DNA from 4 places in the Vibrio parahaemolyticus genome. Region 3 is predicted to be linked to each of the others. Evidence: predicted binding sites of a transcription regulator. Region 3 holds the regulator's gene; each other region holds the start of a gene.

The links. Region 3 encodes MetJ, which represses methionine synthesis genes. Its sites were predicted from a motif close to TTAGACNTNTANANGTCTAA; they were not measured.
Positions count from the first base shown of each region.
Region 1: a site for MetJ is predicted at 1,528-1,547, ahead of metN (methionine ABC transporter ATP-binding protein MetN). Genes of this name have one in related genera too.
Region 2: a site for MetJ is predicted at 1,496-1,515, ahead of metH (methionine synthase). Genes of this name have one in related genera too.
Region 4: a site for MetJ is predicted at 1,522-1,541, ahead of DYB02_RS03150 (MetQ/NlpA family ABC transporter substrate-binding protein). Genes of this name have one in related genera too.

Region 1 is NZ_UHIL01000001.1:932,252-938,030, reverse strand. Features, by position in the region: gene treR (trehalose operon repressor TreR) at 1-678, opposite strand, end outside; gene gmhB (D-glycero-beta-D-manno-heptose 1,7-bisphosphate 7-phosphatase) at 781-1,332, opposite strand; gene metN (methionine ABC transporter ATP-binding protein MetN) at 1,675-2,709, shown strand; gene DYB02_RS04730 (methionine ABC transporter permease) at 2,699-3,376, shown strand; gene DYB02_RS04725 (MetQ/NlpA family lipoprotein) at 3,409-4,218, shown strand; gene DYB02_RS04720 (Zn-ribbon-containing protein) at 4,323-5,099, opposite strand; gene syd (SecY-interacting protein) at 5,102-5,647, opposite strand; gene queF (NADPH-dependent 7-cyano-7-deazaguanine reductase QueF) at 5,756-5,779, shown strand, end outside.
Region 2 is NZ_UHIL01000001.1:3,266,503-3,272,281, reverse strand. Features, by position in the region: gene DYB02_RS16700 (cation:proton antiporter) at 38-1,372, opposite strand; gene metH (methionine synthase) at 1,564-5,244, shown strand; gene lysC (lysine-sensitive aspartokinase 3) at 5,369-5,779, opposite strand, start outside.
Region 3 is NZ_UHIL01000001.1:3,014,427-3,020,205, reverse strand. Features, by position in the region: gene bfr (bacterioferritin) at 1-380, shown strand, start outside; gene DYB02_RS15445 (malic enzyme-like NAD(P)-binding protein) at 590-1,867, shown strand; gene metJ (met regulon transcriptional regulator MetJ) at 1,977-2,297, opposite strand; gene DYB02_RS15435 (O-succinylhomoserine (thiol)-lyase) at 2,525-3,685, shown strand; gene DYB02_RS15430 (bifunctional aspartate kinase/homoserine dehydrogenase II) at 3,700-5,779, shown strand, end outside.
Region 4 is NZ_UHIL01000001.1:591,310-597,088, reverse strand. Features, by position in the region: gene rpoD (RNA polymerase sigma factor RpoD) at 1-1,059, shown strand, start outside; tRNA gene DYB02_RS03155 (tRNA-Ile) at 1,200-1,275, shown strand; gene DYB02_RS03150 (MetQ/NlpA family ABC transporter substrate-binding protein) at 1,560-2,363, shown strand; gene DYB02_RS03145 (hypothetical protein) at 2,485-2,757, opposite strand; gene DYB02_RS03140 (DUF4382 domain-containing protein) at 3,124-3,990, shown strand; gene DYB02_RS03135 (SIMPL domain-containing protein) at 4,034-4,753, opposite strand; gene DYB02_RS25620 (hypothetical protein) at 4,917-5,183, shown strand; gene DYB02_RS03125 (bifunctional lysophospholipid acyltransferase family protein/GNAT family N-acetyltransferase) at 5,321-5,779, shown strand, end outside.

The DNA of each region.
Region 1 (5,779 bases), 2.1 Mb from region 3:
ATCCACCAACTGATAAGCACTTTCATGGCTAAGCTTACCGGTTTGGAAACAAGGTGTGAGTTGTTTGCGTTGACACCAAGCTTTATAAGCATTTAAACGCGCCAAGCCTGTGGTTTTGTCTTCAGGATCAACACCAATGTAAGCAATGCGAGATAAAGCTTGCTGCTCAAGATGAGACAAAGCCATGTCTATCACGCCTTGGTTATCATAATTGATGGAAGAGACGTTATTGGTATCCATCGCAATCACCACAATGCGATTTCCCCACTCGGCTAAGGCTTGCTCATCGCACCCAGTAAAGCCAAACACAATCACGCCATCCACATTGCGACGCTTAAGCACGTTTAGGTGTTCGTTGGTTTTGTCGCGATCAAACTGGCTTTCCATGATCACCGCGTCATAGCCAGCGGAATACAATGCATTGAGCATTGTACCAACTGCGCGATTTTCGGATGGTGAGTCCAGACGGGAGATAATAACTCCAATGACTTTTTGGCTACCGCCACGCATTGATTGCGCAGATTTGGACGGTACATAGCCAGATTCACGAATGATTTGCTCTACTTTCTCTCGCGTTTGAGGTTTCACTTTTGGATCATTGGTAAGCACACGGCTTACTGTTGATTTGCCAACGCCTGCCAATTTCGCGATATCAAGAATGGTGAGTTTTTTGCTCATAAGTGATCAAACTAGAATGGATGAATGCTTAGGTGACTGAACTTTAACAGCAATAAAAGAAAAGGGAAGCAAACGCTTCCCTTAAACATGCAAATTGTGGTGTTATTTTTGTAAATACGCTGGCACATCTGCAATGCTATCGAGCACTACTGTAGCTAATGCTTCACCTTGCTCGGTGATTGGCTTACCTGTGCGAACCAGAATCTTAGTGCCAACACCTGCGGCTTCTGCTGCCATCATGTCTTCGGCTTTATCACCAATCATCACAGATTTTTCCATGTCGATTTTCAAGAAGTCGCGAGCAGAGATAAACATACCAGGTTTAGGTTTGCGGCAATCACAATCTTGCTTGTAGTCACCGATGCCATGCTCAGGATGATGTGGACAATAGTAAAAACCATCAAACTCAACGCCATTATCAACGAAGTTCCAGTCCATCCATTGTGTCAGAGACAAGAAACGGTCTTCACTGAATTTACCGCGCGCGATGCCCGATTGATTCGTTACAAGCACCAACAGGTAACCTTTATCTTTCAGCGCTTTTGTCGCTTCAAACACACCGTCAATGTACTCAAAATCATGTTCGTCATGAACGTAGCCGTGGTCAACGTTGATCACGCCGTCACGATCGATAAAAACAGCAGGTTTTGCCAAAACGTATTTCTCTATTAACTCGGTTTAATCAGATTATTACATACCTTATAAACTTCAACACTATCTAATTCGTTCTAGGCCTCGACAAAACGGTTGATTTGTTGGGCAAGAATCGGTAAATCTGAGGGTGCCCCTCCGCTCATCTTCTTGTTGTTATCTACGCCTCTTTCTTTCCAAAACAGAACATCCATACATTTAGACGTCTAGACGTAAAAATATCTATTGACTTCATTCTGGTTAACCCATAGCATCAACTGAGAATTGAGATAAAGCTCAAAATTAAGTTCTGTCAAAGGCCGTTTTTGACAGCGAAGTTCCCCTTATCTCTGGGCAGGTTGAAACATGATAGAAATAAAAAACGTCAATAAAGTGTTCTACCAAGGCAGTAAGGAAATCCTTGCCCTGAAAGACATTAACCTACACATCGCCAAGGGCACCATCTTCGGTGTTATCGGTTCATCAGGCGCTGGTAAAAGTACTCTGATCCGCTGTGTAAACATGCTAGAAGCACCAAGCTCTGGATCCATCATCGTTGATGGCGTTGATTTAACAACACTCAGCAAAAAGCAGTTGGTTGAAACGCGCCGCAACATTGGCATGATCTTCCAGCACTTCAATCTGCTTTCGTCTCGTACTGTGTTTGATAACGTGGCTCTACCACTGGAACTGGCTGGCAAAGACAAATCGCAAATCACAACAAAAGTGACTGAGTTGCTAAAGCTCGTTGGCTTAGCGGACAAGCACGAAAGCTATCCGTCCAACCTAAGTGGCGGTCAAAAACAACGTGTGGCTATTGCTCGTGCATTGGCATCCGACCCAAGCGTACTGTTGTGTGACGAAGCCACCAGCGCACTGGATCCTGCAACAACTCAATCCATCCTTGAGCTATTAAAAGAAATCAACCGCAAACTCAACATCACGATTCTACTGATCACCCACGAAATGGAAGTGGTAAAAAGCATCTGTCACGAAGTGGCGATCATCGGTGGTGGTGAATTGGTTGAGAAAGGCACGGTTGGCGATATTTTTGCGCACCCTAAAACGGAACTGGCTCACGAGTTCATTCGTTCCACATTGGATCTTTCCATTCCAGAAGATTACCAAGCGCGTTTGCAACCAAATCGCGTTGAAGGCAGCTACCCTCTTGTCCGTATGGAATTTACTGGCGCAACCGTAGATGCACCGTTGATGTCGCAGATTTCGCGTAAGTACAACATCGACGTCAGCATTCTGAGTTCCGATCTTGATTACGCTGGCGGCGTGAAGTTCGGCATGATGGTCGCAGAGCTGTTTGGTAATGAACAAGACGACAGTGCAGCAATTGAATATCTGCGCGAGAACAACGTAAAAGTAGAGGTACTTGGTTATGTCCTTTAATACGATTTTTGAATGGCTAAGTTTAAACAGCAAACTACTTTTAGGTGCTACGTGGGAAACCATCTACATGGTCGCGGTTGCGGGCGTAGTTGGTTTTGCGGTCGGCATTCCATTGGGAGTGATTCTGCATATTACTAAGAAAGGCGGCTTACTAGAAAACACCAAACTGAACGGAATTCTTGGTGCAGTGGTTAACGTTGGGCGCTCAGTTCCTTTCCTTGTTTTGATGGTTGCGATCATTCCAGTAACTAAGATGTTAGTGGGCACTTTCATTGGTACAACTGCGGCAATCGTTCCGCTGACTATTGGTGCGATTCCGTTTGTCGCTCGTCTTATTGAAGGGGCATTGCTGGAAGTACCAACTGGCTTGGTTGAGGCTGCGCAATCCATGGGTGCAACACCAACGCAAATCATCACAAAAGTTCTCCTACCAGAAGCAATGCCGACTATTGTTAACTCAGTGACGATTACTCTAGTGACATTAGTGAGCTACTCTGCGATGGCAGGAACGGTGGGCGGCGGCGGCCTCGGTGACGTAGCCATCCGATACGGCTTCCACCGTTACGACATTACTATCATGGCAGTAACCGTTGTGATGTTGATTGTTCTAGTACAAATTATTCAGTCTATCGGTGACGCAGTGGTGCGCCGTGTAGACCACCGATAAGCATTGAAAATACATATTATAAGGAGATAAACATGAAATTTAGCCTTAAAGGTCTTTTGACTGTAGCAACTGCTGCTTCTGCTCTTGTTCTAGCGGGTTGTGGCGATAAAGAAGTGGACGTAAACAAGGTAAAAGTTGGCGTAATTGCAGGTGCTGAAGCGCAAGTTGCTGAAGTAGCGGCAAAAGTAGCGAAAGAAAAGTACAACCTAGACGTTGAACTGGTTACGTTCACGGACTACGTAACACCAAACGCTGCGCTAGATGACGGCTCTGTAGATGCGAACGCTTTCCAACACAAACCTTACCTAGATCAACAAGTTAAAGATCGCGGCTACAAACTGGCTATCGCAGGTAACTCGTTTGTTTACCCAATCGCAGGGTACTCAAAGCAAGTAAAATCTGTGGATGAAATTCAAGATGGCGCACGCATCGCGGTTCCAAACGATCCAACCAACCTAGGTCGCTCACTACTGCTTCTTGAGCAACAAGGTTTGATCACTCTACGTGATGGCGTTGGTCTACTCGCTACAGTACGTGACATCGTAGGCAACCCTAAGAACATTGAAATCATTGAGCTAGAAGCACCGCAACTTCCTCGCTCTCTGGATGACGTAACGCTGTCTATCATTAACACCACTTACGCAAGCTCTATCGACCTGTCTCCAGAGCGTGATGGTGTGTTTGTTGAAGATAAAGAATCTCCATACGTAAACCTAATCGTAGCGCGTGAAGAGAACGTTAATGCTCAAAACGTACAAAACTTCGTAAAAGCTTACCAAACTGAAGAAGTTTACGAAGCAGCGAAAAAACTATTCAAAGGCGGCGTAGTGAAAGGTTGGTAATCCCGCTTTTCTAAAACCGAACTATTCGAAAACAAAAGGGCTGATGTGAAAACATCAGCCCTTTTTAGTCTTTCTCAATCTATCAAGTTACGTCAGGTGAGAACCTATTTAATATGATCCCAAGAGATGTTCGAAACAATTCGGCACGAGTCGCACTTAAAATAGAAGATGTCATGTAATGGCTCATCAAGCAGCCATTCTCCACCACACTTCGGACACTTACGTGCTTTCTCGCTCTCCAACGACTGACCGCCTACGCGATACTGGTAATAGTAAGTTGGAATCTTGGTGATGTATTCGATACGACCACGCAAATCCCAACCGCGGCGGAACAACACACTGTCTACGTCGCAAATTTCGTGCAGCGCCGCATGCTCCGCGCGGCACCCGCCCGCCATTTGGATTTCATCGCACGCTTGCCATTCCGTCTGCCATTTGATGACCGCTTTATGATCGCCATTGAGTGTCGGATCATTACGATACAGTGGAATTGGCAACAAGGTTTCACCACTGCGCAGTGGCGAGCATGTGTGCACATACGTCGTGTAGAGCACTTGCCAACTTGGCGCTTCGTCTTCGGCCGCTTGTTCTGAATTTAAATCACGACCAAGCATACGCATTTTCGGCGCAAGCAAAGACGCATCCGACAAACGATTCATGCACACTTTAACGAAATCTGAATGATAACGCGGATGCAAACTGTCTTGTTCCGGGCAAACCACGCGCACAAAAAATTCGCCATCGCCCATCACTATCGGGAATTCACGACCTAGCACTTGGCCGTTGTAACGCAACGCATCCATCAAACCGTTAATGGCTTTATCTACCGCACTGACGGTGGTGTTATCAAAACACTCAAATTGCAACTCAACAACGTACATGCTTACACCGCAGCCTCAATTTTGGCCAAAAACTCCACAATATTCTCTGCGAGCACTTCGCGCTTATCTGTTCCTAAACGCTCTAAGATCACATTGCCCGTTAAGTTACAAATTGAAATCACGTCCAATTCTGCATCCGTCGCTGCAATAAACACCGTCGGTTTTAGCTTTAGACGACGCTGTGTCACCAAGTGACCCAAAATGTTCTCTTGTAAGCGAACAAAATCGTCATCGCTCCAAACTTGAAGCAATGTCAGAGGATTCGTCTGCCACGTTGCGTCCATATCCGCACTGTATTGAGAGCCATAAAACGCTTTAATGTCTTCATGCAGCGTCAACTCAATCGCATTTTCAACGTTAGTGAAATCCGCCATCTCTTCTCGCGGGAATGCTTTCCACAATACCGCGCCGTCACACTTCTCTTCGACACATGGAGAAACAAGATCAGCAAGCTCCTCATTGCGAGGCAATTCATTGTGCTTATTTTGCCAAGCTTGTTGGTAGCGCAGGCTGAAGTCTTGTAGCGCCTGAGTAACGGTTTGGGTCATGAAGGTCTCCTCATTCCTTATTTGTCAGATAGCAGAATTTGCCGGATAGCAATTAATCAGCGGATTCAGTAAAATTCTCGCCATTCTAATCGAAAACGACCACAAAGTATGAGCAAATATTCTGACGCTAAA
Region 2 (5,779 bases), 250 kb from region 3:
GTCCTAAGGCTGCTTTTTAAATATGGGGAGAATGGAATTAGGCTTCAGTTTGTTCTCTTTGTTCTGCTAAAGAGCTTTGAGCTAGCTTTTCATCTTCCATCTTTTTTTCTTCAGCTTTCGCCTTTTCAATCATTGGTGTAATGGTTGAACCTTGGATAAGGATAGAGAACACCACAACCGAATAGGTCATTACAAGGATGATCTCTTTTACATCGATCAGCTTGTCTTGAACGACCCAAATCCCTGATGGAATTGAAAGTGCCATTGCTAGCGCTAGGCCGCCACGTAGGCCACCCCAAGTTAGAATTTTTACAGACCACGAGTTATATTTTCTGTAACGTTTAAAGCCTATGTATGAGATAAAGACACTGAGATAGCGAGAGGCTAGCACCAGAGGGACTGCAATTGCCATCATTATCCAGTCTTCTTCATGGAATTTAAATAGCAGCATCGACATACCAATTAATAGGAATAGCACGCCGTTTAGGAACTCATCTACTAACTCCCAGAAGTGGTCTAGGTGGTCTTCACTCTCTTTAGAGAAGCCAATAAAGCGTGTCCAGTTACCGATCATAATTCCCGACACCACCATCGCAAGTGGGCCTGAAACATGAATGTACTCAGCAAATGCGTAACCTGCTGTAGGAACACCGATAGTAAGTAGTAGTTCCATTGAGTGATCGTCAGTAGCACTGATTAGGTAGTGGAATACTAAGCCCAATAGAAAGCCATAGACGATCCCGCCAATCGCTTCTTGGATGAAGAGTAGAGTGACGCTACCGACTGTTGGTGCTTCTGAGCCAAATGCAATGGTGAAAAGCGTGACGAAAATAACCAAGCCGAAGCCATCATTGAATAGTGACTCCCCTTCGATCTGTGTCGAGATACGTTTAGGTGCATCTAACTTTTTAACGATAGCTAGAACGGCAATCGGGTCGGTAGGCGAGATTAATGCGCCAAATAGCAAGCAGTAAACCAAATCAAACTGTATGCCGATCAGCATACAAAGGCCATAAAGAACAAAGCCGATGAAGAAGGTTGAGAACAAGGTTGCTCCAAGAGCCAATACCGTGATTTCCCACTTTTGATCTTTTAAGTTGGGTAGCTTGATGCCCAAGCCGCCAGCAAAAAGCAAAAATCCAAGGATGCCTTTCAACAAAAAGTCTTCAAAGTTAATCCTTGTTACCGTCTCGGTTGCAATCTCCGTAAGGTGAAACCAGTTGTTTTGACCGGCGATCAAAATAAGTAGAGAAAGAACCATTGAACCAGCTGTAATGGCGATGGTGGTTTGCATCTTTCCTATCTTGCTGTTTACAAAAGCAATTAGCATTGCAGCTGCGGATAGAAAACATAAAGTATGATAGACCGACATAGAGCCCTCTATTTGTAACATTTTATGAATGGAATTCTCGGCTGATGCTGTCTAAATAGCAAACATTTTTTCGGGTTTATTTTGCAAGTTAAGAAGGAGATAAAATAATCATTAAATCTCCATTTAGACGTCTAGACTCCTGAAGTTTGTGTGATAGGATGGAATCATAACTAAAGGAATGAGGCTGTACTGTGGGAAGCAAAGTAAGACAACAGATTGAAGCTCAATTGAAGCAACGTATCTTATTGATTGATGGTGGTATGGGCACCATGATCCAAGGGTACAAACTTGAAGAGCAAGATTACCGAGGAGAGCACTTTGCCAATTGGCACTGTGATCTAAAAGGCAACAACGACTTGTTGGTGCTAAGCCAGCCTCAACTAATTAAGGAAATCCATAGCGCTTACCTTGAAGCCGGCGCTGATATTCTAGAAACCAATACCTTTAACGCGACCACCATTGCGATGGCTGACTATGAGATGGAAAGCCTGAGTGAAGAGATTAACTTCGCCGCGGCAAAACTGGCTCGTGAAGTTGCCGATGAGTGGACGGCGAAAACGCCTGACAAACCTCGTTACGTTGCAGGTGTACTTGGTCCAACCAACCGAACGTGCTCTATCTCCCCTGATGTGAATGATCCCGGCTACCGCAATGTTTCTTTCGATGAGCTGGTTGAAGCGTATTCCGAGTCAACTCGAGCGTTAATCAGAGGTGGCGCTGATCTTATTTTGATCGAAACTATTTTTGATACATTGAATGCTAAGGCATGTGCCTTTGCTGTCGATTCTGTATTTGAAGAGCTTGGTGTTGCACTGCCTGTCATGATTTCCGGTACGATTACCGACGCTTCGGGGCGCACGTTATCAGGGCAAACCACGGAAGCATTTTACAACTCTCTACGTCATGTAAGGCCTTTATCTTTCGGTCTTAACTGTGCATTGGGGCCAGATGAACTGCGCCCATACGTGGAAGAGCTTTCTCGTATTTCTGAATCATTTGTTTCCGCGCACCCTAACGCAGGTTTGCCGAATGCTTTTGGAGAATATGACCTTTCTCCAGAAGACATGGCAGAGCATGTAAAAGAGTGGGCTAGCAGCGGCTTTTTAAATCTGATTGGTGGCTGTTGTGGTACAACGCCGGAGCATATTCGCCAAATGGCGCAGGCTGTTGAAGGTGTTACACCTCGCGCTTTGCCAGATTTGCCTGTTGCTTGTCGTCTCTCCGGATTAGAGCCATTAACGATTGAGAAAGAGACTTTATTCATCAATGTCGGTGAGCGAACTAACGTCACAGGTTCTGCTCGCTTTAAACGTTTGATCAAAGAAGAACAGTATGACGAAGCATTAGAAGTCGCGCGTCAGCAAGTTGAAAATGGTGCCCAAATCATCGACATCAACATGGATGAGGGGATGTTAGACGCACAGGCTTGTATGGTGCGTTTTCTAAACCTATGTGCCTCAGAACCAGAAATCTCCAAAGTGCCAATCATGGTCGACTCTTCCAAATGGGAAGTGATCGAAGCGGGTCTGAAATGCATTCAAGGTAAAGGCATTGTGAACTCTATCTCTTTGAAGGAAGGCAAAGAGAAATTTGTTGAGCAAGCTAAACTGATCCGTCGTTATGGTGCAGCTGTAATCGTCATGGCATTCGATGAGGTTGGTCAGGCAGAAACGCGCGCGCGCAAGCTAGAAATCTGTACAAATGCTTATCGTATTTTGGTAGACGAAGTTGGCTTCCCGCCAGAAGACATTATTTTTGACCCGAACATTTTTGCCGTCGCAACGGGTATTGATGAGCACAACAACTATGCTGTTGATTTTATTGAAGCTGTAGCGGACATCAAGCGCGATTTGCCACACGCGATGATTTCCGGTGGCGTGTCGAACGTGTCTTTCTCTTTCCGCGGTAATAACTACGTTCGTGAAGCTATCCATGCTGTGTTCCTCTATCACTGTTTTAAAAATGGTATGGATATGGGGATCGTAAACGCGGGGCAGCTCGAAATTTATGACAACGTTCCGGAAAAACTACGAGAAGCGGTAGAAGACGTTGTGCTTAACCGTCGAGATGACGCTACAGAAAGATTGTTGGATATCGCGGCTGAGTACGCAGATAAAGGCGTTGGCAAAGAAGAAGATGCCTCTGCGCTTGAGTGGCGAACTTGGCCTGTCGCAAAACGTTTAGAGCATGCGTTAGTTAAAGGGATCACAGAGTTCATCGTTGCAGACACTGAAGAAGCACGTGTGAATGCGGCAAAACCACTTGAAGTGATTGAAGGTCCTTTGATGGATGGCATGAACGTGGTGGGGGACCTATTTGGTGAAGGTAAGATGTTCTTACCTCAAGTCGTGAAATCAGCACGTGTGATGAAGCAAGCTGTCGCGCATTTAGAGCCTTTTATTAACGCCGAAAAGCAATCCGGTAGCAGTAACGGAAAAATTTTGTTGGCGACGGTGAAGGGTGACGTGCATGACATTGGCAAAAACATTGTGGGCGTTGTACTGCAGTGTAATAACTACGAGATCATCGATCTTGGCGTGATGGTACCGTGTGAAAAGATCTTAAAAGTCGCGCTAGAAGAGAACGTTGATATTATCGGTTTGTCAGGGTTGATTACCCCATCTCTGGATGAAATGGTTCATGTTGCTAAAGAGATGGAACGTCTCAATTTTGATCTTCCGCTTCTGATTGGTGGAGCTACCACATCCAAAGCGCACACCGCCGTTAAGATTGAGCAGAACTACAAAAATCCGGTGGTTTACGTAAACAATGCGTCGCGCGCAGTAGGGGTTTGTTCGTCATTACTCTCCGATGAACGTCGACCTGCCTTTATAGAAAAACTGGATGCGGATTATGAGCGTGTTCGTGACCAACACAATCGTAAGAAGCCGCGTACTAAGCCTGTCACTTTAGAACAAGCGCGTGCAAATAAAGTCGCGATAGATTGGGATGCATACACGCCACCAGTTCCTGCAAAACCAGGCCTTCATATTTTCGATGATTTTGATGTCGCAACCTTACGCAAGTATATCGACTGGACGCCGTTTTTCATGACGTGGTCGCTGGTAGGAAAATACCCGACAATCTTCAAACATGAAGAAGTGGGTGAGGAGGCTCAGCGTCTGTTCCATGATGCCAATGAGCTGCTTGATCGAGTTGAGCGTGAAGGATTGCTTAAGGCTCGCGGGATATGTGGCCTATTCCCAGCGGCAAGTGTGGGTGATGATATTGAAGTGTACACCGATGAGTCGCGTACTGAGGTTGCTAAAGTATTGCGCAATCTTCGTCAGCAAACAGAAAAGCCTAAAGGCTTTAACTACTGCTTGTCGGATTACATCGCGCCAAAAGAATCTGGCAAACAGGATTGGGTTGGAGCGTTTGCAGTAACTGGCGGTATCGGTGAGCGTGAGTTGGCCGATGAGTACAAAGCGCAAGGCGATGACTACAACGCAATCATGATTCAAGCGGTGGCGGATCGTTTAGCCGAAGCTTTTGCTGAATATTTGCATGAGCGTGTCAGGAAAGAAATTTGGGGCTATGCAGCGGATGAAAATCTATCGAATGATGAACTCATCCGTGAAAAGTACCAAGGGATCCGTCCTGCACCGGGTTACCCAGCTTGTCCTGAGCATACAGAGAAAGGCCCGCTTTGGGAGTTACTGAATGTTGAAGAGAACATCGGTATGTCACTTACAACGAGCTATGCAATGTATCCGGGGGCATCAGTGTCCGGTTGGTATTTCTCACATCCAGACTCTCGCTATTTTGCGATCGCTCAGATCCAAGATGATCAGCTAGAGAGTTATGCTGATCGTAAAGGTTGGGATAGGATCGAAGCTGAAAAATGGTTGGGGCCAAACATTAACGGCTAAATCAAGTGAACAAGCAATAAAAAGGGCTGCCAATGTGCAGCCCTTCAGTTTGTCGTTGTTCCCTCAAAAAACACGTTATGCTTTTTGAACCACGGTAGTGGTCACTTGAGGATACAAACCAATGTTATTGTTCGAAGAGCTCTGTATGCAGCTTCTGAATGGCTTGCTTCGCCACCGACTCATTCACAAGGAAGCACAGGTTATGAGGGCTTGCTCCATAACAGATCATGCGTAAGTTCAAATCTTCTAGCGTACCAAACACTTGCTTCGCATAGCCTTTACGTTCACTCATCTTGTTACCAATCAAGGCTACCAAACAAAGGTCATGTTCTACTTCGACCTTACACAACTCTTCCAACTCTTCACGTGCTGCTTGAGGAAGTTGTGGTGCGCCTCCTGAGGTATCAGTTTGATCCAGTGTGAGTGACACACTGATTTCTGATGTGGTGATAAGGTCTACCGAAATTTTGTGCTTGGCTAAAATCTCAAATACTTTTGCTAAGAAGCCGTACGCATGGAACATGTTCGCACTACG
Region 3 (5,779 bases):
AAGACTGGGGGTTAAAGCACCTTGCCGATAAGGAATACCACGAGTCGATTGATGAAATGAAGCATGCTGACCACCTTATCGAGCGGATCTTGTTCTTGGAGGGATTACCGAACCTTCAAGATCTTGGAAAGCTAATGATTGGTGAAGATACTAAGGAAATGCTCGAATGCGACCTTAAACTGGAGATGGCGGCCATTCCTGATCTAAAAGATGCGATTGCCTATGCCGAAGATATTCGCGACTATGTTTCGCGTGATTTATTTCAAGATATTCTCGAAGATGAAGAAGAGCATGTGGACTGGCTTGAGACCCAACTTGGCTTGATTGAAATGTCAGGCATTGAAAACTACCTTCAAGCTCAGTATGTCGATGAAGAGTAACGAACATACTGACGCATTGTTCAAAAAGAATTCATATCATAAAAAGAGCACCTGACCAGAAAATCAGGTGCTTAACACATTTATCTGGTCTAATCTCTTTTATTATCGGCTTTTTAAGGATATTGCTCGCAATCTTACCTATGAAGATTGATTTCTATCCTTTAGAATTTATGCCCCCCTTACCTAAAAATAACAAAGAGAAACGATCCATGTCTGAAGACAATCGCCAAGCAGCCACCCCAGAAGAAGAACATCGCCAAAAAGCTCTGGATTACCATGCTTACCCAACCCCAGGTAAAATCGCTGTCGAATTAACTAAACCAGCAGAAACTGCTGGTGACCTTGCTCTTGCATACAGCCCTGGCGTGGCTGAGCCTGTACGTGAAATCGCACAAAACCCTGACAACGTGTACAAGTACACGGCGAAAGGCAACATGGTTGCGGTTATTTCAAACGGTACCGCTATTCTTGGTCTAGGTAACCTTGGCCCACTTGCCTCTAAGCCTGTAATGGAAGGTAAAGCGTTACTGTTTAAGCGTTTTGCTGGCCTTGATTCAATTGATATTGAAGTGAAGCATCGCACGATCGACGAGTTCGTTGATACGGTTGCGAACATTGCTGACACTTTCGGTGGTATCAACCTTGAAGACATCAAAGCACCAGACTGTTTTGAAATTGAAAAGCGTTTGATTGAGCGTTGTGACGTACCAGTATTCCACGATGATCAACATGGTACGGCTATCGTGACAGCTGCAGGTATGCTCAATGCTATCGAGCTGCAGGGTAAGAAGCTTGAAGATTCAACTATTGTTTGTCTTGGTGCTGGTGCTGCAGCCGTTGCGTGTATGGAGCTGCTTATCAAGTGTGGCGCAATGCGCGAGAAGATCTACATGCTGGATCGCAAAGGGGTGATCCATACTCGTCGTGATGATCTGAATGAGTACAAGCAACTGTTCGCAAACAATACAGATAAGCGCACACTAGAAGATGTGATCGAAGGTGCAGACCTATTCCTAGGTGTATCTGGTCCAAATCTATTGCCACCAGAAGCGTTGAAACTCATGGCTGACAAGCCAGTTGTATTTGCTTGTTCGAACCCAGATCCTGAAATCAAACCTGAGCTAGCACACGCAGTGCGTGATGACTTAATTATGGGTACTGGTCGCAGTGATTATCCAAACCAAGTGAACAACGTATTGTGTTTCCCTTTCATTTTCCGTGGTGCGTTAGATGTACGTGCGAGTGAAATCAATGACGACATGAAGCTGGCAGCAGTTGACGCAATTCGTGCATTGGCAAAAGAGCCTGTGCCTGAATCGGTACTAAAAGCTGCAGGTGTTGAGAAGCTAGAATTTGGCAGCGACTACATCATTCCTAAGCCAATGGATCCACGTCTGCTACCTCGCGTAGCAAAAGCGGTAGCTCAAGCGGCAGTAGATTCCGGTGTTGCTCGTATCGAGATGCCAGAAAACTACATGGCAGAGTAATTTACTCAGCCACATTGAACACAAAAATGGGACGCATTGACGTCCCATTTTTTATATCTCCAAAAACTGCCCCCGGCGCAGCTCCTAAAGCGGATGAATTTGTAAGCAATTATTCGTCGTCAAATGCTTCGAATTCGATACCCATCGCCGTCATTAACGCTTTTGCTTCAGTTGGAATGTCATCCGGTCTGTCTTTACGAAGGTCTTCATCCGTTGGTAATGGCTGACCTGTATATGCGTGCAGGAATGCTTCACATAGTAGTTCGCTGTTGGTTGCATGGCGTAAGTTATTGATCTGACGACGAGTACGCTCATCAGTCAGCACTTTTAAAACTTTTAGCGGGATAGAAACGGTAATTTTTTTTACTTGTTCGCTTTTTTTACCGTGCTCAGCATATGGGCTAATGTATTCGCCATTCCAGTCAGCCATTGCACACCTTCATTTATGTAATAAGTTGAAAATTAATATAGGTGCTGATTTTAGCTGCATTTACTGCCACAAGCAAAGACATATAGACGTCTAGAAGTGTTGACGTCTCATTTTTTGACAAGTAAAGTGAACAGAACAGTTAAGGAAGAGTGTTGTTCAGATAGATCTGACAAATTAGATATAGCGCATTCCTATTTAGAAGTCATCACCCGTGAAAGGATACACCCATGAGCACCCGCAAGCCTGCGACCATTGCTGTACGCACTGGTATCGAATCAGACAGCCAATACCACGCTGTTGTTCCACCAATCTACCTTTCAACCAACTATGGTTTCCCTGCTTTTGGTGAAGTCCCTAAATACGATTACACGCGTTCAGGTAACCCAAACCGTGGTTTGCTAGAGAGTGCGTTATCAGAGTTAGAGTCTGGCAAAGGCGCAGTGGTGACTAACTGCGGTACTTCCGCACTTAACTTGTGGGTATCGGCTTTTCTTGGGCCAGATGATCTGATTGTTGCACCGCATGATTGCTATGGTGGCACATACCGTTTGTTCAATACACGAGCTAACAAAGGCGACTTCAAAGTGCAGTTCGTTGATCAATCGGATGAGCAAGCTCTAGAGGCTGCACTAGCGAAAAAGCCAAAGCTTATTTTGTTAGAAACTCCATCGAATCCTTTGGTTCGTGTGGTTGATATTGCAGCGGTATGCGAAAAAGCCAAACAAGTGGGCGCTTTGGTTGCGGTCGACAATACCTTTTTGACACCGGTGTACCAAAAGCCTTTGGATCTCGGTGCTGACTTTGTTATCCACTCAACCACAAAATACATTAATGGCCACTCGGACGTGATTGGTGGTGTGGTGATCACCAAAACAGAAGCGCACGCAGAAGAACTTGCATGGTGGGGAAACTGTATTGGCGCCACGGGTACGCCTTTCGATAGTTACATGACGTTGCGTGGGATCCGCACTTTAGGCGCCCGTATGCGAGTGCACGAAGAAAGCTCTCAACACGTACTCAACTACCTACAACAGCAAGCTTTGGTCGCGAAGATTTACCATCCGAGTTTGCCAGATCATCCTGGTCACGAAATCGCGAAAAAGCAGCAGTCGGGTTTTGGTTCTATGTTGAGCTTTGAATTTGCAGGCTCATTTGAGCAACTTAAAGTGTTTGTTAAAGAGCTCGAACTGTTTTCTCTTGCAGAGTCGCTTGGTGGCGTGGAGAGTTTGATTTGTCACCCCGCATCTATGACGCATCGAGCCATGGGGGAAGAGGCGTTAGCGGAAGCGGGCGTGTCGCATCAACTGCTTCGTCTGTCTGTGGGTTTAGAAGATGCACAAGACCTGATTGCCGATCTCGCTCAAGCCTTTGTAAAAGCTGCTCAGTAATAGGAGAACTAAAAATGAGTGTACAACGTCAGTTACATAAATTTGGTGGCAGCAGCTTAGCAAACCCTGAATGTTACTTACGTGTGGCCGATATTCTCAAAGAATACTCTGTCGAGAATGATCTGGTGGTGGTATCCGCCGCGGGGAAGACCACTAATCGCTTGATCGAGTTTCTGGAAGGTTTAGACAAAGATGGCCGTATTGCGCATGAAGCACTGCAAGGCTTAAGACAATTCCAGTCGGAGCTAATTGAATCTTTATTAGAAGGCGAGGTGCAGACGCAATTGCTCGCTTCTTTGCACGATGAGTTCAGTACCTTAGCCGAGCTGGCTGCACCACTGACGGATGCGCAAAAAGCGGCAGTGTTGGGTCACGGTGAAGTGTGGTCTTCACGTTTATTGGCTGCCTTGCTTTCACAACAAAATGTTCCTGCGGTCGCACAAGATGCACGTGCATTTTTACGTGCAGAAGCTGGTACTCAACCGGAAGTTGACCGTGCGCGTTCTTATCCCCTGATTAAGGAGACGTTGGCGCAACACAGCCACAAACGCGTCATCATCACCGGATTTATGGCGCAAAATGAGGCAGGAGAAACCGTACTGTTGGGGCGGAATGGCTCGGATTATTCCGCAACCGTAATAGGTGCTTTGGCGGAAGTGACAACCGTAACCATTTGGAGTGATGTTGCTGGTGTTTACAGTGCGGATCCTCGTTTGGTGTCGGACGCATGTCTGTTGCCTTTACTGCGCTTAGACGAAGCGAGTGAACTGGCCCGCCTTGCAGCTCCGGTCTTGCATAGCCGTACGTTACAACCTGTCGCGCAAAGCACGATGGACTTAAGCCTCAAGTGCAGTTATCAACCTGAATCGGGTTCAACGCGTATTGAGCGTGTACTTGCTTCTGGGCGTGGAGCGAAAATCATCACTTCTTTGGATGAAGTATTGTTGATTCAATTGTCTTTTAGGCATGGTCATGACTTCAACAAAACCCAAAGTGATGTTTTAAAGTCTCTTCAACGTGCGCAACTCGAGCCACTCTCTTACGAAGCCCAAGCCGATCAGCAAAAATTACGCTTAGCGTACACCGCAGAGATTGCGACAGGTGCGCTGAAGTACCTACAAGATCTTGCAGTTGAAGCTGAAATCAAACTCAAAGAAGGCTATTCACTTGTGGCCGCTGTCGGAGCGGGCGTAACGAAGAATGCCAACCATTGTTTTGGTTTTTACCAAAAATTGAAGCACGCACCAGTTGAATTTGTTTCTGAAACTGAATCAGGTTTAAGCCTAGTTGCGGTACTGCGTCGCACCGATACCGAAGCATTAGTGCAGTTGATTCACAGCCAGTTATTCCAAGCGCAAAAGCGCGTAGCGGTAGCGTTATGTGGCAAAGGCAATATCGGTTCTAGCTGGTTAAATCTATTTGCGACTCAGAAAACAGAACTCGAAAAACGCCACGGTATGAGCTTTGACTTAGTCGCCGTTGTCGATAGTCAGACATATTGGTTTGATGAAAAGGGTATCGATGCGGCGGTGGTTGCCGACAGGTTTGATGAAGAAAGTATTGAGAACGATGGGGCGTGGCTGAGTCGGTTGGGCGATTTACAAAGTTATGATGAAGCCGTGGTATTGGACGTGACCGCGAGCAAAGAGTTGGCACAACGTTATGTTGATATCGCCCAACAAGGCATCCATTTAATTTCTGCTAACAAAGTTGCAGGCTCTGCCGACAGTCAATACTACCATCAAGTGCAAGATGCATTCGCGAAAATCGGTCGCTACTGGCTCTACAACGCGACGGTTGGGGCAGGGTTACCTATCAACCATACCGTGCGAGATCTGCGTGAAAGTGGTGATGAGATTGTGGCGTTATCCGGAATCTTCTCGGGAACACTTTCTTGGCTGTTCCAGCAGTTTGATGGCTCGGTGCCGTTTAATGAGTTGGTCGATTTAGCGTGGCAACAAGGATTAACAGAACCGGATCCGCGTGCTGATTTAGATGGCTCGGATGTCATGCGTAAACTGGTTATCTTAGCGCGTGAGTCTGGTCTGGATATTGAACCGGACAGCGTAAAAGTGGAATCACTGGTGCCTGAAG
Region 4 (5,779 bases), 2.4 Mb from region 3:
ACACCAAAACAGTTCGACCACCTAGTGAACGAACTTCGTACAGCAATGGATCGCGTTCGTACTCAAGAACGTTTGATCATGAAGTCTGTGGTTGAATACGGCAAAATGCCGAAGAAATCGTTTATTGCCCTATTCACTGGTAACGAATCAAGTGATGCATGGCTAGACGAGATCCTAGCATCTGACAAGCCATACGCTGAGAAAATCAAACGTAACGAAGAAGAGATCCGTCGTTCAATCGCTAAGTTAAAAATGATTGAAGAAGAGACATCTCTAAACGTACAAAACATTAAAGACATCAGCCGTCGCATGTCTATCGGTGAAGCGAAAGCACGCCGTGCGAAGAAAGAGATGGTTGAAGCGAACTTACGTCTTGTAATTTCTATCGCGAAGAAATACACCAACCGTGGCCTACAGTTCTTGGATCTAATCCAAGAAGGTAACATCGGTCTGATGAAAGCGGTAGATAAGTTTGAATACCGTCGTGGTTACAAGTTCTCGACTTACGCAACGTGGTGGATCCGTCAGGCAATCACTCGTTCAATCGCGGACCAAGCACGTACGATTCGTATCCCGGTACATATGATCGAAACGATCAACAAGCTAAACCGTATCTCTCGTCAAATGCTACAAGAGATGGGTCGTGAGCCTCTACCGGAAGAACTGGCAGAGCGTATGCAAATGCCAGAAGACAAGATCCGTAAAGTACTGAAGATCGCTAAAGAGCCAATCTCAATGGAGACACCAATCGGTGACGACGAAGATTCGCATCTAGGTGATTTCATCGAAGATACAACACTAGAACTACCGCTAGACTCTGCAACAGCAACAAGCCTGAAAATGGCTACAAAAGATGTACTTGCAGGCCTAACGCCACGTGAAGCGAAAGTACTTCGTATGCGCTTTGGTATCGACATGAACACTGACCACACTCTAGAAGAAGTTGGTAAACAGTTCGACGTTACTCGTGAACGTATCCGTCAGATCGAAGCAAAAGCTCTACGTAAACTTCGTCACCCTAGCCGCTCAGAAACTCTGCGCAGCTTCCTCGACGAATAATAAAGCGTTGGACAAAAAAGGTGACCTTAGGTCACCTTTTTTATTATCACTGGTTCTAAGTGGATAAAAACTAAGCGCAATTGCCCTAGTTGCTATCTAGACACCTTGCAACGCTTCCCCTATAATCGTTGACCTATTAAGGCCCCTTAGCTCAGTGGTTAGAGCAGTCGACTCATAATCGATTGGTCCCCAGTTCAAGTCTGGGAGGGGCCACCAAATTTCGAAAGGCGTAGCAGGTTAGTACCTACTACGCCTTTTTTGTATCTGATGGTTTTAAGTGTTGCTATGGGTACACCGTTGGCACCTGAGCTCATCTTCTTATCCCCCTTGTAAATTCCCTTGCTTAAACCCCATCAACTTTCTCAACCATCTGCTCAATAACATTTGTGCTCTACAGCCCTTGTGACCTCCAAATGATCCCTCAATGTTTTAGTCGTTGACCGTTTATATATTCCTGATAGGATAGCCGTATGGACGTCTAAATATAAAATGGAGTTACGATGACAAATTTAGGTCACATCAAAAAGTTGTCTTGGGTTCTCGCTGCTGCGCTCAGCTTAAGTGCCTGCGGAGAAAAAGATAATTCAGTAATCAAAGTCGGAGCTACGGTTGGGCCACATGCACAAGTAGTTGAAGCAGTAGCGAAAGAAGCGGCAAAGCAAGGGCTAAATGTTGAAGTCATCGAGTTCTCTGATTACGTGACACCTAACGCCGCGCTGAGTGACGGTAGCATCGATATTAACAGCTACCAACACCAACCTTTTTTGGATAACTTCAACAGCAGTCATAACTCTCAGCTCGTTTCAATTGGCCAATCTATCTTGATGCGCATGGGTATTTATTCCAATAAATACCGTTCGTTAGAAGAGTTACCAAACCGTGCCAGAATTGCCATTCCAAACGACCCAACTAATGGAGGCCGAGGGCTGTTACTACTCGCTGATGCGGGCTTGATTGAGCTTAAACCAGGTGTTGGCCATAAAGCCGCGTTAACCGATATTAAGAGCAATCAAAAAGAACTGGAGTTCGTTGAGGTGGATGCGGCGCAGCTGCCAAGAACGCTGGATGACGTTGATGCCGCAGCTATTACGATGAATTACGTGATGTCTTCAGGCTTAGACCCTAAGAAGCAAAGTATTTTCCTAGAGTCCAAAGACGCACCTCTCGCTGTTATGGTTATTGCGACTCGTGAAGCCGACAGAAACAACGAGGCTTACAAGAAGTTCGTCTCTATTTACCAATCCCAAGAAATTCGCGACTTCCTTAATAGCACTTTCAAAGGAACGATTGAACCAGCCTTTTAAGTAAGAATTAATCCTTGAGCAAGCTATCTTGCTTGCTCAGAGAGACAAAATGACAGAGGCTCATGAAACAAAGCATGAGCCTCTGTCATATCAAATGGTATCAATCGTACTTTGAGTTAGATTATCGACTTTCTGCTTCTAACTTTAGCGCGATATAGTTTTGTGCGGCGGTAACCAAATCAGAACGATTAATGATCTTCCATAGGAAAAATGGCGGGATTAAGAATGCAATGAAATAAAACGACTCATGAAAAAAGATCTGAGCAATTGCATCTTGATGTTCCCACAGCGCCGTAAGCGCGAAAAGATCGAGCATCACGCCAAGTACACCAAAAACAACTGAAACCACGATCGCTAATCCTAGTAGCTCTCGAATAAAAAATTTGTATGCCATCATACTAATTCCTTCTAGCAATATTCGACCTTACGTTACGCCCCTCATCACCTATCTATTTTGATTATTATCAACTTCATTTCACTACGAATAAGAACTTAGTTTTATAAAAAAGCGCTTGTATAAATGGGGAAAGTGGTTACTAAGCAACCACGTTGTTTAGCTAAGTAGAGCCGAAGTTAATGGAGTTACTGCTTCGCAGCTACACTTGAGCAATAGATTTAAAAATAGCTTTTTAGGAATCCATATCACATTATGAATTTCCCTTTTTTACATTGACCCCGTCATTACTAAGCAATGACATTTCGTCTCGACTCTGAGACTAATCTTCGATGTTTATCGGCAGTGTAAACACAAGAGGTCAATATGAAAAAATACACTTATCCTCTACTTGCTATCTCAGGCGGTCTGCTACTGACTGGCTGCGGTGGCGACGACTCTTCATCAAATACAGAATCCGCTACGTTTTCTCTTGGTGTCTCAGATGCACCTGTGGATGACGCCAACAAAGTGGTCTTAGCATTTAAAGACGTGGTTTTAATTCCCTTTGACCCAGAAACGGGCGAGCAAACTGGCAATCACATTCTGCTAGACGCAAGCGAGAACGGCGCTCTACATCAAGTTGATTTGATGGAATACCAAGGAAAAAATGCCAAAACCATCATTAGCGAACAACAAATTGCTCCGGGTGATTACGCCATGTGCGTTTACGCGAAAGATGGCCGACAGTTGAATGATACGTCTCTATCGTATGTCGAAAAAACTGATGGCTCAGTAAAAGGTCTTGTTGTTCCAAGTCGTGGTAGCTGCTTTGGCTTTAAGCCCGATACCAGCGATCAGGGTCGCTTGAAGTTTTCCCAAAAAGGTCAGTATGTAAAAGTTCATACTGGGCACAATAGCTACGTTGTAGAGTTTGATTTGCGTAAAGGTCTGGCGGATCCAGTCGGCCAAGATCATATGAACATGAACTCGAATGCCGTAAGTTTGGTGAACGCATCAGATTCAGGCCATATCGCTGGCACAGTAAGTAACGTGCAATACCAAGCTTGCGAAGCAGACAGTGCGGCATGGAACGCGATTCATGATGTGCCTGCCGTTCACTCTGTTTACCTGTATGCGGGTTCTATGGATCGCTCAACCATGGGCGATATGGGCGCGACAGCTCCACTCAACGCGCCAGTTGATGTTGTCGAGACAGAGCTGACAACTCAGGACATTAATCCCATTCTTTAAGTCACCATATTAAAAAAGCCGCTCGTACTGAGCGGCTTTTTACTTAGTCAGAAAGGTAATATTGAACCGTCGATACCACTCGGACTTTTTTAATGTAAGGCGTATTGCTATCGCGGTCATAAATGGAGAACTGACCTTGCGTCGCTCGCTTGATCTTTCCTAATGAGCTTTGTGAGTCTTTCGCAAACTTTTGTGCCACCTCGCGGGCGTTTTTGGTCGCCTCTTCGATCATGTCTGGTTTGATGTCATTAAGTTTCGTGAAACTGTATTCGATTCGGTTTGCATAAGGATCTTGATTAAGAATCACGCCTTGTTTCCCAAGTTCACCAATCTCATTAATCGCCGCACGAACCACATTGATATTTTGGCTGTAAACCGTGACCGTTCGGGATGCTAAATAACGATACTCAATGTCTTGCTCACCACCATATTGCTGCGCTTTACGGTCTATCACTGAAGGCGAAGACAGCGAAATGTTTTTGTCAGTTAAGCCTTTTGCGGTTAAAAAATCGAGAATCAAACGCGTTTGTTGGTCTATGTCATCAAACATCGCGCCCATATCATTGCTGGCTACCGTAAATTGGATTGGCCAAATGACGGTATCTGCCGGGTATTCTCGCTCAGACAATCCCTTCACCGTTACCACTCGCTCATAGGCTTTGTATTTGACTGCTGTTTGCTGAATAAAAAAGCCCAATACTCCTAAACCTATTATCAGACACAGCCCGAGCCATATTGACGCTTTATTGGAAATCTTCTCCATTCATCCTCCTAATTTCGCCAAAACTAACAATTCGTAGTATCGATAACATAGCTCAACTATGGCCAGAAAATGGCGACCTAAAGCTAAATTTTTGTCATATCGTTCGAAATGGTGAATAAAATTAATTAAAATTGAACAGTGTTTTATTGTGAATTTTAAGATTATGTTGAAAACAAAATGGTTGGTGGTTCTAGGCGGATTATTTGTCTCAACGGCCTGTTTGAGTGCTGACGACTTAGCTATAGATGACAACTCAACACAAGAACCCCAAGCGGATGCGTGTAATGAACAGCAATACGAAGGGAAAAGCTTTGATGGTCAAATTCTGCTAGATAATGAGCCGACCAAACAGGTCTTGAGCTCACTAGAAAGTCTCGGTGAAACGCTCAACTCTCTGAGTATCCTGATGTTTGCTGGCGACAAAACGTAACGCTAAAGCTGTCCTATCCCCTTCGCCTTTGGTCAACAAAGCTTCACCAGTTTGTCACCAAAGGCTCATGGATTTGCCTCTGAACTGTCATCTGTAATTTCTACTATCCGATCAGCCACTTGTACGCTGAGGTAAATATGGATAGTTCGACCCCTTTTCGTCTCCCTCGTAAAACGCCGTTTGGCATTGGTGAAAACGTTGCAGAATGGGCTACGGGTTTAAGTCAGCTCGATAAATTCTACGCCCAACGCCCAGCGAATGCGGATACCAAAACTTTCTTGCGATTCACACTGGATATTTTGGGTATCGACTATCGCATTGCCCATGGTTCGCTCGGCTCAGTGCCAAAGCAAGGCGCAACCGTCATTGTGGCGAATCACCCTCTCGGCTGTGTTGAAGGCGTGATTCTCGCCGAACTACTGTTGATGGTACGAGACGATATCCAAATTTTAGCGAATCAGTACCTAAAAACCGTGCCAGAGCTCGACCAACTTTTTATTGGTGTCGACGTATTCGAGGGCAAAGATGCGGTCAAGTCAAACATGAAGGCACTTAGAGCAGCCAACAAACACCTTGCGAATGGCGGCTTGTTATTG